DNA from 2 places in the Streptomyces sp. NPDC044984 genome. Region 1 is predicted to be linked to the other one. Evidence: riboswitches for the same ligand, from Rfam matches in the RefSeq annotation. Region 1 holds a riboswitch; the other holds the start of a gene.
The links. Region 1 has a riboswitch for glycine ahead of gcvT (glycine cleavage system aminomethyltransferase GcvT). Riboswitches for the same ligand answer to the same signal wherever they lie in the genome.

Region 1 (7,759 bases):
GTGCAGCTCGGCGTCGACCGCGGCGGCCACGGCGGGGTCGAGCTCGTGCAGGGGCGTGTTCAGAACGGACATGCGGCTACGGACTCCTCAGCCGGCGATTTCGGCGTCGTACTCGGCGGCGGAGAGCAGGTCGGCCGGCTCGTCGGTGACCCGCACCTTGAACAGCCAGCCGCCCTCGAAGGGTGCGGAGTTCACCAGCGAGGGGTCGTTCACGACGTCCTCGTTCACCTCGGTGATCTCACCGCTGACCGGGGAGTACAGGTCGCTGACCGACTTGGTGGACTCCAGCTCGCCGCAGGTCTCGCCCGCGGTCACGCTGTCACCGACCTCGGGGAGCTGGACGAAGACCACGTCGCCGAGCGCGTTGGCCGCGTGCTCCGTGATGCCGACCGTCGACACGCCGTCCTCGGCGGCCGACAGCCACTCGTGCTCCTTGCTGTAACGCAGCTGCGTGGGGTTGCTCATGGTCTGGATTCTCCTGTACGGGGGGACTGCTGATGACTGAGGGGACTGCGTGCGGCGCGCCGGTGAGCAGGCACGACGTGCTCACCGGTGCGTGTGGAAGCCGTCTGCGACGGTGTCACTTCCGCCGCTTGTAGAACGGCAGCGCCACGACCTCGTACGGCTCGTGGCTGCCGCGGACGTCCACGCCGACGCCCTCGGTGCCGGGCGCCGCGTGCGCCGCGTCGACGTACGCCATCGCGATCGGCTTGCCCAGCGTGGGGGAGGGCGCGCCGGAGGTGACCTCGCCGATCACCTCGCCGCCGGCCACGACCGCGTACCCGGCGCGCGGGACCCGGCGGCCCTCGGCGACCAGGCCGACCAGGACGCGCGGCGGGTTCTGCCCGGCGCGGGCGGCGGCCTCGGCCAGCGCGGCGCGGCCCACGAAGTCGCCCTCCTTCTCGAACTTCACCACCCGGCCGAGACCGGCGTCGAAGGGCGTGAGGCCGGTGGTGAGCTCGTGCCCGTACAGCGGCATGCCGGCCTCCAGGCGGAGCGTGTCCCGGCAGGACAGCCCGCAGGGGACCAGGCCGGCGCCCTCGCCCGCCTTGGTCAGCGCCTGCCACAGCTCGACCGCGTGCTCGGGCCTCACGAACAGCTCGAAGCCGTCCTCGCCGGTGTAGCCGGTACGGGCGATGAGCGCGGGCACACCGGCGACCGTGCCGGGCAGACCGGCGTAGTACTTCAGGCCGTCCAGGTCGGCGTCGGTGAGCGACGCGAGGATCCCCGGGGACTCGGGACCCTGCACGGCCAGCAGCGCGTACGCGTCGCGGTCGTCGCGGACCTCGGCGTCGAAGCCGGCCGAGCGCTCGACGAGCGCGTCGAGCACCGTCTGCGCGTTGGAGGCGTTGGCGACCACCAGGTACTCGGTGTCGTCCAGCCGGTAGACGATCAGGTCGTCCAGGATGCCGCCGTCCTCGCGGCAGATCATGGTGTAGCGGGCGCGGCCGGGCCTGACGCCCCCGATGTCGCCGACCAGGGCGTGGTCGAGGAGCGCGGCGGCCTCCGGGCCGGTGACGGTGATCTCGCCCATGTGCGAGAGGTCGAACAGGCCGGCCCTCGTGCGCACGGCGTTGTGCTCGTCGCGCTCGGAGCCGTAGCGCAGGGGCATGTCCCAGCCGGCGAAGTCGGTCATCGTCGCGCCGAGCGAACGGTGCAGGGCGTCGAGCGCGGTCCGACGGGGTTCGGTACTGCTCATCGGTCGGTCTCCCAAGGCATGACAGGCGAGGTCGTTTCCTCCCCATCTGTCATCGGAACCTGAGAGGTTCGCCATGACCGCCCACGCAGGGGGCGTCCTGGCTTGCACCTTGGGTGGAGCCACCGGAGCACTGCTGGATGTCCTTCGGCGGCCCGCTTTTCAGATGTGCCTCGCCCGCGCGGTAACGGGGCCTGAGAGATTCAAGGGAGGGACTTGCTCCTTCGGCGCCCCGGCGGCAAACGGTGCCGGGGACTCTCCCGCGCGGATTCAAACGGCCGGTATGCAGTTGGCGCGCACATCATTGCACGCATCGCGGGGCCGCGGCAGGGGGACCCTTCACAGGGGGTGCACAGGGTGTGCGGGCGCCGTCACGGAGGGCCGTGACACGCCTGTTTCGAGAAACGGACGGAAACGACAGACATCCGGCATTACCTTCTCTTTACACTCGGCGGGGATCGGTACTCGTACCCGGCCCCAGGGGAGGACGATCACGGTGAACAGGACCACGGCGTGCGCCACCACCACGGGCGTCGCGCTGCCCCAGCAGCCGGCCGCCCGGGCCCGGGGGGCCCGCGGCGCGCTGCCGGCGCCCGTCGTCCGCGATCTGCGCGCGCGGGCCGGCCGCAGCCCGCGCGCCCTGCTCTTCGGGCCCCGGGACCTCGTCGTGGTCACCGGGCTGCCCGGCAGCGGCAAGTCCACGCTGATGCGGCGCACGGTGCGCGGCACCCGCGTCGACTCCCAGGACACCCGGGACCGCTGGGACCGCCGCATGCCGCGCCTGCTGCCGTACGCGATGTACCGCCCGCTGGTCCGCCTCGCCCACTACGCCGGGCTGCGCCGCGTGCTGCGCGCCGGCGGACCGGCCGTCGTGCACGACTGCGGTACGCAGGCCTGGGTGCGCCGCTGGCTGGCCCGCGAGGCCCGCCGCCGGGGCGCGAGCCTGCACCTGCTGCTGCTCGACGTCACCCCGCAGCAGGCCCTGGCTGGCCAGCGCGAACGCGGGCGCGGCGTCTCGCGCTACGCGTTCCTGCGGCACCGCGCGGCGAGCGAGCGGCTGCTGCGCGCGGTGGAGCGGGGCGCACTGCCGGCGGGCTGCGGTTCGGCGGTCCTGATCGACCGGGACGCGGCGGACGCGCTGCACCGGGTCGGCTTCACGGGCTGACCGGATAGCCTTTCCAGCCACAGCAGTGGCTTCAGGCAGCAGGCGGTAGGCAGATGGACTTCCCGGCGGACTTCCCGGCACAGGCGCACCCCCACCCGCACGGCGGATGGCCCGGCAACGAGCTGGAGGAGGTGCTCTCCGCCTCCCTGGGCGTCCCCTCGGCGGGCGGCAGGATCATCGAGGTGCTGGGCCGCAGCTTCGTCTGGGTACCGCTGCCGAACGGCGGCGGCCCGGACAGCGGCCCGCTGGACCTGCCCACCCTGGAGATCGACGGCCAGGCCTACGTCCCCGTCTTCAGCTCCGAGGAGCAGTTCCGCCAGGTCGTCGGCCCTCACCTGTCGTACACGGTCGCGCCCGCCGTGGAGTTCGCCCGCGGCCTGCCGCCGCAGGCCGGGATCGCGGTGAACCCCGGCGGCGTGGTCGGCATCCCGCTGCCGCCGCCGGCCGTCGCCGAACTGTGCCGGGCCGGACGCACCCTGCTGGACGGCCCGGCGGCAGGCGGCCGGGTCCGGCTGTTCGAGCCCGACTGGCAGGACGACCCGCTGGACTTCCTCGCCGCCGCCTCGGCGGAGTTCGACTCCATCGGCGTGGTGACCACCGCCCGCCGCTGCCTCGCCGCGATCGAGACGGCCGACCCGGTCCTCTTCGTCGGCGTGGAGCTCTCCCGGTGGGAGGGCGACGCCCGCACCCTCCCCCTGAACGCCCTGGGCCGGGCCCTCGGCCGGGCCCCCGCCCCCTGGCCGGTCAACCTCATCGTCCTGGACATCGCCCAGGACCCGGTCGGCGACTGGCTCCGCACCAAGGTCAGCCCCTTCTATCAGCGCGCGCTGTAACCCCCGGGGGCGCGGGGCTGTAGCGATGTGCGGCTCCGCCGCGCGGGCGCGACCAACCCCCTAGGGGCGCGGGGAACTGCGCGAACAACCACAACGCACCCGCACCCGCCGGACGACGCGCGGCCCCGAGCTCTTCCGCGAGTTCTCCGCAATGCAGCCAGGCAGCCCGCCGCACGGCGTCGGCTTAAGCTAGGTCCATCCGCTGGCGAGGTACGGAGGGGCGATACAAGTGAGCGCTGGCACCGCGGCGGCCGGGCAGGTCGAGCACATGCTGCGCCAGGTGACGCCCGGGCGTTACGACGCGTACGAGGCGTTGCTGCGCGCTCTCGCGACCCCCGCATCCGGCCAGGTCTGGATGCTGCTCTGGCACGGCCAGGCCGGCTCCCCGGACGCCCAGTACGGAAACATGGAGGTCGACGGCTTCGGCTACGCGCCCTGCGTCACCTCCGCCCAGGAGCTGTCCGCCAGCGGCTGGAACCGGTCGTACGAGGTGGTCGACGGCCTCGAGGTGGCCCGCGCGCTCTACCCCGACCACTACGGGCTCTGGCTCAATCCGCACGCCCCCGGCGGCGGCGTCGGCATCCCCTGGCTGGACCTGCGCCGGATCGCCGGCGGCCTGGACCACCGGCCCGCCGGACCGCTGCGGCTGTCCGAACCGGCCATCGAGATCCCTCAGTTCTACGCCCTCCTCGCGCAGAACGCCCACCGCACCCCGGCCGTCCGCTCCCTGCGCCGCGCCTGGGTGCAGCCCGCGCTGGGCGCCCCGTACCTCGCCATCGGCCTGGACGTGTACGACGCCTCCCCGCCCGCCGTGGACGCCGTACGCGCGATGATGCAGCAGTCCCTCGGCGCGGTCCCGGACGGACTGCCCGTGTCGACCGTCGCGATGTCCGACGAGCACGACCCGGTCGCGATGTGGCTGCGCGCCAACTCCCGCCCGTTCTACGACCGCGAGGCCCACGGTGCCGCGGCGCCCCCCGCCGCGGCCTACGGCTATCCGCCGGCGCACCGGGGCTGAACCGGCCCGCGCATCGGGGCTGAATCGCCCGCGCACTGAGGCTGACCGGCCCGGACGTCGGCGTGCTGACGGGGTGTCACCGTCCACGAAGTGGACAGGCGCGCGGGCCGGAACCGGCGCGTCCGCTCGGCCCGTCGCGTACCGCTGCCTTCGCGCCAGATTTTCGGCCATGCGCGCTTAGCGACAGCCTGTTGACCGCCTGTCACCTGCGGTTTCACCCGTTCTTCACGCCGTCCGGCGCCACCTGGGCAACCGTCGGAAAGGCACTTCTGTGTCCGGCGGGTTAAATCCTGACGGGGGGACGCCTGAACCGTCCCTTATGTCAACTGTTCAGATCTCAGGTAGGTATCACCGCTATCCGGACTGTTCCTGACACCCTTCGATCGTCTGTAGTGTTCGGCCGGTCAAGATGCATCCACATAGCGGACCCGGAGTGGCCCCAGTATGCGCATATTCAAGTCCCGAGCCGCTCGGGCGATCACGGCCGCGGTGGCGGTCGGTCTGATCGCCACGGGCTGCTCCAGCGAACGGGACGCTGACAACGAAAGCGGCGGCGGCAAGAAGGACACCTTCGTGTTCGCCGGCGCAGGTGACCCGGGTTCCCTGGACCCTGCCCTCGCGAGCGACGGTGAAACCTTCCGCGTGACGCGTCAGGCGTTCGAGGCCCTGCTCGAGCACGAGTCCGGCGGCACCAAGCTGGTCGGTGGCCTCGCCGAGACCTGGTCGAGCAACGACAAGGGCACGGTCTGGACCTTCAACCTCCGCAAGGGCGTGAAGTTCCACGACGGCGAGGCGTTCAACGCCGCGGCGGTCTGCGCCAACTACGACCACTGGTTCAACTGGACGGGCACCTACCAGTCCAGCGCGGTCTCCTACTACTGGCAGACCATCATGGGCGGCTTCGCGAAGAACGAGGACAAGGAGACGCCCGAGGCGAACTACAAGTCCTGCACCGCGAAGGACGAGAACACCGCCGTCATCGAGGTCAAGAAGCCCTCCGCCAACCTCCCCGGCGGCTTCTCCCTCCAGGCCCTGGCGATCCACTCGCCGAAGGCCCTCAAGGAGTACGCGAAGGAGGAGGCGACCGCCAAGGGCGACGCCATCACGTACCCCAAGTACAGCCAGGAGGCCGGCACGGTCGCCGGTACCGGCCCGTACAAGATCACGAAGTGGAACAAGGGCAACAAGGAAGTCACCCTTGAGCGCTTCGACGACTACTGGGGCGACAAGGCCAAGATCAAGAACCTGGTCTTCCGCACCATCGACACCGAAGAGGGCCGCCGCCAGGCGCTCCAGGCCGGTGACATCGACGGCTACGACCTCGTCGCCCCGGCCGACGTCAAGACCCTCGAGGACGAGGGCTACGTCGTCCCGACCCGTGGCGTCTTCAACCTCTTCTACGTGGGCATGAGCCAGGGGGCCAACAAGGCCCTCAAGAAGAAGGAAGTCCGCCAGGCGATCGCTCAGGCGATCGACAAGGAGAACCTGGTCAAGACCCAGCTGCCCGAGGGCGGCAAGGTCGCCGACCAGTTCGTGCCGGACACCATCGCGGGCTACTCCAAGAACGTCAAGAAGTACCCGTACGACACCGCGGCGGCCAAGTCGCTCCTCAAGAAGGCCGGTGAGGAGAAGCTCAAGGTCGAGTTCTGCTACCCGACCGAGGTCACCCGCCCGTACATGCCTGCCCCGCAGGACCTGTTCGAGCTGATGAAGGCCGACCTGGAGAAGGCCGGCATCACCGTCACGCCGAAGGCCATGAAGTGGGCCCCGGACTACCTCGACGCCACCGAGGCGGGCTCCTGCGACCTGCACATGCTCGGCTGGACCGGTGACTTCAACGACGGCTACAACTTCATCGGCACCTGGTTCGCCGGGTACGACAAGCAGTGGGGCTTCAAGGACAAGAAGGTCTTCGACGCCGTGAACGCCGGCTCGAAGCTGGGCAAGGCCGAGGAGCGCGTCGCCGCGTACCAGAAGGCCAACGAGGCCATCATGGAGTACCTCCCGGGTGTTCCGGTCTCGTCCTCCCCGCCGGCCATCGCCTTCGCCAAGAACGTGAACCCGCCGAACGTCTCCCCGCTGACGCAGGAAGTCTTCGCCGAGACGTCCTTCAAGTAGGCGAGCAGCGGTAGGAAACCAAAACGGGGGGTCCGCCCGGTCGTCGCAACTCGGCGGCCGGGCGGGTCCATTCATGTAAGACATCACGCAAGAAAGGGGCATGCGGGGTGCTGCGTCTCGTCGTACGAAGACTGCTCCAGCTCATACCCACGCTGCTCGGCCTGTCGGTTCTGCTCTTCCTGTGGCTCGACCGTCTGCCCGGTGGACCCGCCTCAGCGATCCTGGGGGAGAAGGCCACCGAGGCCGAAGTGGCGCGCATCAACCGCGCGCTCGGGCTGGATCAGCCCGTCTACGTCCAGTACTGGCGTTTCCTGAAGCGCATCGCCGAACTCGACCTGGGCACCTCCACCCAGACCGGACAGCCGGTGTGGGACGAGTTCGTCCTGCGCTTCCCCGCGACCGTGGAGCTGTCCCTCCTCGCGATCCTCATCGCCGTAGTCGTCGGCGTCCCGCTCGGCTACTTCGCGGCCCGCAACCGCGGCGGCTGGCTCGACGTCAGCGCGGTCTCCGGATCGCTCGTCGGCATCTGTATCCCGGTCTTCTTCCTGGCCCTGATCCTCAAGGGCGTCTTCGCCGTCGAACTCGGCATCTTCCCCAGCTACGGACGCCAGGACACCGGCATCAACGCCACGGACGTGACCGGTTTCGCCGTCCTGGACGGCATCCTCACCGGGGAGTTCGACGCCTCCTGGGACGCGATCATGCACCTGGTGCTGCCCTCCATCGCCCTGGCCTCCATCCCGCTCGCCGTGATCGTGCGCATGACCCGCGCCAGCGTTCTCGAAGTGCAGGACGAGGACTACGTCCGCACCGCCGAGGCCAAGGGCCTCAAGCGGAACGTCATCCGGAGCCGGCACGTGCTGCGCAACGCGATGCTCCCCGTGGTGACCGCGGTCGGCCTGCTCACGGGCTCCCTGCTCTCCGGCGCG
Region 2 (7,759 bases), on a different contig from region 1:
CCTGCCATCACGGCGCTGGCTGCGTTGGTGCCGTGCGCGGAGGACGGAATGAGGCAGACGGTGCGCTGCTCGTCGCCGTTGGCCCGGTGGTAGCCGCGTACGGCGAGCAGACCGGCCAGCTCGCCCTGGGAGCCGGCGTTGGGCTGGAGGGACACCTTGTCGTAGCCGGTGACCTCGGCGAGACGGTCCTCCAGCTCGTGGATGAGCGTGAGGTAGCCCCGGGCCTGCTCGGCGGGCGCGAAGGGGTGCAGCTGACCGAACTCGGGCCAGGTGACCGGCTCCATCTCGGTGGTCGCGTTGAGCTTCATGGTGCAGGAGCCCAGCGGGATCATGCCGCGGTCCAGCGCATAGTCGCGGTCGGACAGCCGGCGCAGGTAGCGCAGCATCGCGGTCTCGGAGCGGTACTGCTGGAAGACGGGGTGGGTCAGGTACTCGTCGGTGCGCAGCAGGGCGTCCGGCAGCGTGTCCTGCGCGACCGCGTCCAGGGCCTCGACGTCGCCCTCGACGCCGAAGGCGCTCCACACGGCGGCCAACCGCTCCCGGGTGGTGGTCTCGTCGCAGGCGATCGAGACGTGGTCGGCGTCGACCGGGCGCAGGTTGACGCCGTTGTCGCGGGCGGCGGCGACGACCTCCGCCGCCCGCCCGGCGACGCGCACGGTCAGCGTGTCGAAGTAGGAGCCGTGCACGATCTCGGCTCCGCCGTCCCGCAGCCCCTGGGCGAGGACGGTGGCGTACCGGTGGGTGCGCCGGGCGATCAGCCGCAGCCCCTCCGGGCCGTGGTAGACGGCGTACATGCCGGCCATGACGGCGAGCAGCACCTGGGCGGTGCAGATGTTGCTGGTGGCCTTCTCGCGGCGGATGTGCTGCTCACGGGTCTGGAGGGCGAGACGGTAGGCCTTGTTCCCGTCCGCGTCGACGGAGACGCCGACGAGCCGTCCGGGCAGGCTGCGCGCCATCTTCTCCTGCACGGCCATGTAGCCGGCGTGCGGCCCGCCGAAGCCCATCGGCACACCGAAGCGCTGCGTGGTGCCGACCGCGATGTCCGCGCCCAGCTCACCGGGCGACTTCAGCAGCGTGAGGGCGAGCAGATCGGCGGCGACGGTGACGAGCGCGCCGAGCTCGTGCGCCTGGTCGATCACCGGCTTGATGTCGCGCACGGCACCGGAGGCACCCGGGTACTGGATCAGCACGCCGTTGATCTCGCGCCCGGCGACCTCGGCGGGGATGCCCTCGCTCAGGTCGGCGACGACGACCTCGACGCCGGTCGGCTCGGCGCGGGTCTCGATCACGGCGATGGTCTGCGGCAGCGCGTCCGCGTCGACCAGGAACAGGCCCTTCTTGTTCTTGCCCATGCGCCGGGACAGCGCCATCGCCTCGGCGGCGGCGGTGCCCTCGTCGAGCAGCGAGGCCCCCGAGGTCGGCAGGCCGGTGAGCTCGGCGACCACGGTCTGGAAGTTCAGCAGCGCCTCGAGCCGTCCCTGGGAGATCTCCGGCTGGTACGGCGTGTACGCCGTGTACCAGGCCGGGTTCTCCATCACGTTGCGCAGGATGACGGGCGGGGTGAAGGTCCCGTAGTACCCGAGCCCGATCATGGAGCCGAGCACCTCGTTGCGGTCGGCCAGCGCGCGCAGCTCGGCCAGCACCTCGGCCTCGCTCCGGGCACCCGGCAGGTCCAGCGCGTCGGCGTTCTTGATCACGTCCGGCACGGCGGCGGCCGTCAGCTCGTCCAGCGAGCCGTAGCCGACCTGGGCGAGCATCTTGGCCCGGGCCTCGTGGTCGGGGCCGATGTGGCGCTGCTCGAAGGGGATTCCCTGTTCGAGCTCGGAGAGCGGAGTGCGAGGGGCGGTCATTGAGGAGGCCTCCTGGTCCGACGACCTTCGAGGGGCACCACGGCGCGGGTGCCCGGACGGCCTCCCCCTCTGTCATCTCAACCTGAGAGCTTCACCGGACGGCCCGAAGGCGCCCGGTTTTCACCGTCGGTGAGAGCGGAAGCCGTCGACATCCGCCCTGCTTTCCAGAGTGACCTCGTCCGTGCGGTACGTGTGCCTGAGAGATTCCGGGGAGGATTTGCTCCTTCGGCGCCTCCGATGGTGTCCGGAGGGCTCTCCCGCACGGGGTCAGCAGCCGTTTGCCAGCGTACCAGCGAGCACCACACCAATAACCTCCGAGTGGCCGTCCAGCCGATTGTGCCGTTCTGTAGTGCTTACGGATGAGTTTGCGACCAGTGGAGGGCCTGTGCAGACTGACATCGATCCGCGCCACCTGATCGGCCGCAAGGCGTTCGACCGCAACGGAACCCGGATCGGCACGATCGACGAGGTCTACCTCGACGACGCCACCGGCGTACCGGAGTGGGCGGCGATACGCACCGGCCTGTTCAGCAGGGACGCCTTCGTCCCCCTGGAACCCAGCGACCTCGTCGACGGCGCCCTCCACGTCCCCTTCGAACGCGCCCTCATCAAGGACGCCCCCGACTTCGGCGTGGGCCGCCACCTCTCCCCCGAACAGGAACTCCAGCTCTACCACCACTACGGCCTGGACCTCGCCGCTCCTCCTCCCCTCCCGGACCGCGACTTCGGCAAACTCGCCGGGAACGACAGGCCGTCCTGATCCGCCCCGCTCACCCGCCCTCCGCCCGCACCCCTCCGTCGGCCCCCGCGCCCTCGGTCTCCCCGGGTCTTCGGGACACCAGCGGCAGCGGTTCCGCCGGTTGCAGAGCCGGGTCGTCGACGCGGAAGGTCTTCACCCGGCCCGGCTCCGAGTCGGGTGTCTCGAAGCGCACCGTGACCCGGCCCAGCCCGCTGCCCTGCACCCATCCGGGCCCGTGCACGGCGTGCCGTACGTCGTGCCCCGCCGGCCAGCGCCGCTCGGCGGGCGTCTCCGGCTCAGGTGCGGGCGCGGCCTCGGTCTCCTCGTGCGGAAGGTCGTCCACCTGCCCGCCCGCCTGCGCGAACAGGTCCTCCTGCGTGTAGTCGGCCAGCCCGCTGACCCCGACGCCCAGCAACCGCACCCCGCCCGTCGTGTCGACCGAGTCCAGCAGCCGCGCGGCCGCCTCCCGCACCACCGCCGGATCGTCCGTGGGGCCCCGCAGCGTCTCGGACCGGGTGAGGGTCGAGAAGTCGTACCGGCGTACCTTCAGTACGATGGTCCGCCCCGACAGGCCGGCCGCCCGCAGCCTGCTCACGCACCGGTCCGCGAGCCGCCGCACCTCCGTACCGACCCGCAGCCGGTCGTGGATGTCCACGTCGTACGTGTCCTCGACCGACACCGACTTGGTCTCCCGCTCGGCCACCACGGGCCGCTCGTCCCGGGCGAGCGCCATCGCGAACAGCGCGTGTCCGTGGGCCCTGCCCAGCAGCCGTACGAGCTCGTCCTCCCCGGCCTCGGCGAGCTCGTCGACCGTGTGGATCCCCGCCCGCCGCAGGTGATCACCGGTCGCCGGCCCGACGCCCGGGAGGGTGCGGACCGGCAGCGGCCCCAGCAGGGCCCGCTCCGTGCCCGGCTCGATCAGCACCAGTCCGTCCGGCTTGGCCTGCTCCGAGGCGATCTTCGCCAGCATCTTGGAGGCCGCGAGCCCCACCGACCCGGTGAGCCCCGTGACCGCTCGTATGTCCGCGCGCAGCTTCGCCCCTGCCAGGCGCGCCGACCGCTCGTCCCAGGCCGCACCGCCGGCCTCCAGGTCCACGAACGCCTCGTCCAGACTCAGCGGCTCCACCAGTGGTGACAGGGCCTTCAGCAGCCTCATCACCTGCTCGCTGATCGACCGGTAGAGAGCGAACCTCGGCACCAGATACGCGGCGTTCGGCGCGCGCCGCCGGGCCTGCGCCATGGGCATCGCCGAGTGGACGCCGAAGATCCGTGCCTCGTACGAGGCGGTGGCCACCACACCCCGCGGCCCGAGCCCGCCCACGACGACCGCCTTCCCGCGCAGGCTCGGCTTGGACGCCTGCTCCACCGAGGCGAAGAAGGCGTCCATGTCGAGGTGCAGGATCGTGGGCGCGGATCTCACGTCTCCGATGCTGCCCTACGCCACTGACAACGGCCGTTCCCGGACGTCCCCGGACAGCCTCAGACCGCCTTGTTCCGCCGCCGGGCCAGCTCGTCCATCGGGTTGTGCCCGACCAGGGTCTCCCCGGTGTCGACGCGCTCCCCGTGCAGCTGGGACAGCGCGCTCTCCACGTCCCGCCACACCACGCCCACGGCGATGCCGAAGACACCCTGGCCACCCTGGAGCAGGGCGTGGACCTCGTCGGGCGAGGTGCACTCGTAGACCGTGGCCCCGTCGCTCATCAGCGTCATGCGCTCCAGGTCGCTGAAGCCGCGCTCACGCAGGTGCTGGACCGCGGTGCGGATGTTCTGCAGGGAGACGCCCGTGTCCAGGAACCGCTTGACGATCTTCAGCACGACGACGTCGCGGAAGCTGTACAGCCGCTGCGTGCCCGATCCGTGGGCCGGCCGCACACTCGGCTCGACCAGCCCCGTACGGGCCCAGTAGTCGAGCTGCCGGTAGGTGATACCGGCGGCGGCGCAGGCCGTGGGCCCCCGGTAGCCGATCTGCTCGGACGCCATGGATGTCGCCCCTCCGCTGCTCGGCACGGCCGTCGGTCGCTGCGGAGCCTGGTCGATCGCGCCGCCGTGCGCGGGATGCCCCCCGCTCGGACGGAGCCGGGAGCTCTGGGGAGGGTACGGCCCGCCCGCCCCGAAACCGCGCCCGGGGGCACCCCCAGCCGTACCGTCGCCGCTGCTTCTCACGCCGACCTCCGTCCTTGACCTGCCTCCTCGAAGGTAGGCAGTCACCAAGGGTGCGTCAACGATCGCCACACTCGGCACGCCGAGTGATAATCACCCTAAGAGTGGTTTCCCGTACCTCACCGCGGGGAAAGGCTAGCCGAATGCGCTCGGCGCGAGCCACGACGGCCGACCCGGGTGGCGGCCGCCGACCGCCCTCACTGGTTACTGGTTCCGAAGTCCTCCGGCGAGATCTGGTCGAGGAACTCGCGGAACTTCTCCACCTCGTCCTCCTGCTCGTCCGGGATGGCGATCCCGGCGTCGTCGAGCACCGTGTCACTGCCGTAGATCGGCGTACCCGTCCGCAGGGCCAGCGCTATGGCGTCGGAGGGGCGGGCACTCACCTCGACGCCGCTGGCGAACACCAGCTCCGCGTAGAAGACGCCCTCGCGCAGATCGGTGATGCGCACTTCCGTGAGCTCCTGCCCGACGGCTTCCAGCACGTCCTTGAACAGGTCGTGGGTCAGCGGCCGTGCGGGTGCCATGCCCTGCTGGGCGAAGGCGATGGCCGTCGCCTCCCCCGGTCCGATCCAGATGGGGAGGTAGCGGTCGCCGCCCACTTCACGCAACAGCACGATCGGTTGGTTGGAGGGCATCTCGACCCGGACACCTACGACATCGAGCTCGTTCACACAGCAACCCTAGGCCGTGCCCGGGACGTTTGGGTAGTCGGGCGGGGAACGGGTGGCCGATCCGGGCCCCGCGCCGCTCCGTCTCAGGGCAGCCGTATCCCGAGCGCCGCCTGCACCAGCGCCGCGTGCAGCTTCACCGTGAGCCCCGCCAGCTCCTTCGTGCGCGCCTGCGCGTGGGCCCTGGTCTGCGGATTCCGGTGGCGCTTCAGCGGGGCGACGACCTGGTCCACCAGGCCGGCCTCGCGGTCGGCGGCGGCCTTCATCGCCCTCAGATGACGCGGCTCGATCCCGAACCGCCCCAGCTCGGTGATGAGCCCGGCGACGGTGACCGACTCGGCGTCGTACACGCCTTCCTCGACCGGGACGAGCAGCCCGTACGACTCCCACTCAGCGAGCATCCGCTCGTCGATGCCGGCGGCCTCCAGCAGCCGGCCGCGCCCGATGCGCGCCGCCGTGGACTCCTCGGCGGGCTCCTGACCGGTGTCCCCGTCCCCCGGACGGCCCAGCACCGGCAGCTGGACGGCCTCGCCTCGCTCCATGGCGTCAAGGTGCTCGCGGATCACCTTGAGCGGTAGATAGTGGTCGCGCTGCATGCGCAGCACGTGACCGAGGCGCTCGACGTCCCCGGCGCCGAACTTGCGGTACCCCGACGGGGTCCGCTGCGGCTCGATCAACCCCTCCGACTCCAGGAAACGGATCTTGGAGATGGTGACCTCGGGGAACTCCTCGCGCAGCACGTTCAGCACCGCGCCGATGCTCATCAGTCCGGTGCCCGCGGCGGCGGCGCCGTCGCCGGCACCGCCGCTCGGTGTCTGAACCATGAACCTTCCCTGGGGTCCCCCGGACGGATCCGAGGAGGTCAGTAGCCCCGCTGGCTCGCGTAGAAGACCAGCCGGTACTTGCCGATCTGCACCTCGTCGCCGTTGGACAGGGCGACCTGGTCGATCCGCTCCCGGTTGACGTACGTGCCGTTCAGGCTGCCCACGTCGGCCACGGTGAAGGAGCCGTCCGGACCGCGCCGGAACTCCACGTGCCGACGGGAGACCGTCACGTCGTCCAGGAAGATGTCGCTCTGCGGGTGACGCCCGGCCGTGGTCAGGTCGCCGTCCAGCAGGAAGCGGCTGCCCGAGTTCGGCCCGCGGCGCACGACCAGGAGCGCGGAACCCATCGGCAGCGCGTCGACGGCCGCCTGCGCCTCGGGGGAGAGCATCGGCGTCGGCGTCTGGCCGGTGGCCTCCGCGTCGTAGGCCTCGAGACCGGAGATCGAGATCGTGGACGTCGTCTCCGAGGGGCGTTCGGGAGTGACCCCGGGCCTCAGCGGCGCGCCGCAGTTGGAGCAGAAGCGGCTGTTCTCCGCGTTGCGGTTACCGCACCTCGTACACACCAGGGCCGACATGGACGGATCCTCCTGCCGCGGCTGCCCCCCAGGGGCGTGGGACGCGTACGGGTCGGAGAACCCTCCCCCCGTACCCGATGTCGACGGCTGCCCGAAACCTATGCCGCCGGACTGCGCAGGGTCAACGGACGGCGCGCCCTGACCCACCTGGTCCCGGTACAGCGGACGCTGGCCTTCCGCCTCAGGCTGTGCGCGATGACGAGCGGTCGCGTTGTCGCTGCCCTCTCGCCGCGCGCTCTTGCCGAACAACTTCGCAAACAACTTCACGGGCGATTCCCCTTGACCGAAACAGACCCGCCCGTGGGGCAGGACGAACCCTGACTGAACACATTGGCCGACCCGGACATCTTCACAACGTCCGCCTCCGCCAGACAGTTTCCACCACGCACCACCCATTCGGTGCGTCGACCCCCCGCAACCTCATGCCCTCGCCGAACACCCCTCATGCACCCCCGGTTCACCGGGAGGACGACCGAGCGTAGTCAGGCCGCTTCACCGCTCGCAAGGCATCCACGACGATCTTGGTCGACCGCTCCACGGTAACGGTGGCCTGTTCTTTCTCGAGAGTCTGCACCACGCCTCCGGGGATGTTGAGCGCCGGCTCGAGGTCCTGCGGCTTGCCTATGACCTTGAAACGATAGGGCGCGGTGATCTTGTTCCCGTCCACGCCGACACCGTTCCCGGAGTCCGTCAGGTAGGTCCCCGCCACCACCCGCACACCGTTCACCTGGATCGCCTCGGCACCGGCCGCGCGCAGCTCCTGGACGGCGTCGAGCAGCATGTTCGCCTCCACCATCCCCTTCGTGTCCTCGATGGTCATCGTGATCCCGGGCCCCTGCGCGGCCACGGTGCCCGCCAGTACGCCGAGTTGCCGTTCCTTCTCGATCGTCTGCCTACGGGCCTCTTCGGCCTGGTCGGAACTGTTCTCCAGTTCGTCGCGCTG

Region 2: linked by a shared signal. The riboswitch ahead of gcvP (aminomethyl-transferring glycine dehydrogenase) and the one ahead of gcvT (glycine cleavage system aminomethyltransferase GcvT) in region 1 are both predicted to bind glycine.

What each region holds. Positions count from the first base shown of each region.
Region 1 is NZ_JBEZBE010000003.1:126,048-133,806, forward strand. It holds gene glyA (serine hydroxymethyltransferase) at 1-72, opposite strand, end outside; gene gcvH (glycine cleavage system protein GcvH) at 88-465, opposite strand; gene gcvT (glycine cleavage system aminomethyltransferase GcvT) at 581-1,699, opposite strand; glycine riboswitch at 1,869-1,969, opposite strand; gene AB0A94_RS04455 (AAA family ATPase) at 2,193-2,861, shown strand; gene AB0A94_RS04460 (enhanced serine sensitivity protein SseB) at 2,915-3,694, shown strand; gene AB0A94_RS04465 (enhanced serine sensitivity protein SseB C-terminal domain-containing protein) at 3,963-4,712, shown strand; gene AB0A94_RS04470 (ABC transporter substrate-binding protein) at 5,157-6,830, shown strand; gene AB0A94_RS04475 (ABC transporter permease) at 6,938-7,759, shown strand, end outside.
Region 2 is NZ_JBEZBE010000016.1:5,197-12,955, reverse strand. It holds gene gcvP (aminomethyl-transferring glycine dehydrogenase) at 1-1,850, opposite strand, end outside; glycine riboswitch at 2,025-2,120, opposite strand; gene AB0A94_RS18770 (PRC-barrel domain-containing protein) at 2,236-2,610, shown strand; gene AB0A94_RS18765 (DNA polymerase IV) at 2,621-4,009, opposite strand; gene AB0A94_RS18760 (MerR family transcriptional regulator) at 4,069-4,752, opposite strand; gene AB0A94_RS18755 (bifunctional nuclease family protein) at 4,947-5,420, opposite strand; gene AB0A94_RS18750 (MerR family transcriptional regulator) at 5,504-6,241, opposite strand; gene AB0A94_RS18745 (FHA domain-containing protein) at 6,280-7,212, opposite strand; gene AB0A94_RS18740 (DUF881 domain-containing protein) at 7,274-7,759, opposite strand, start outside.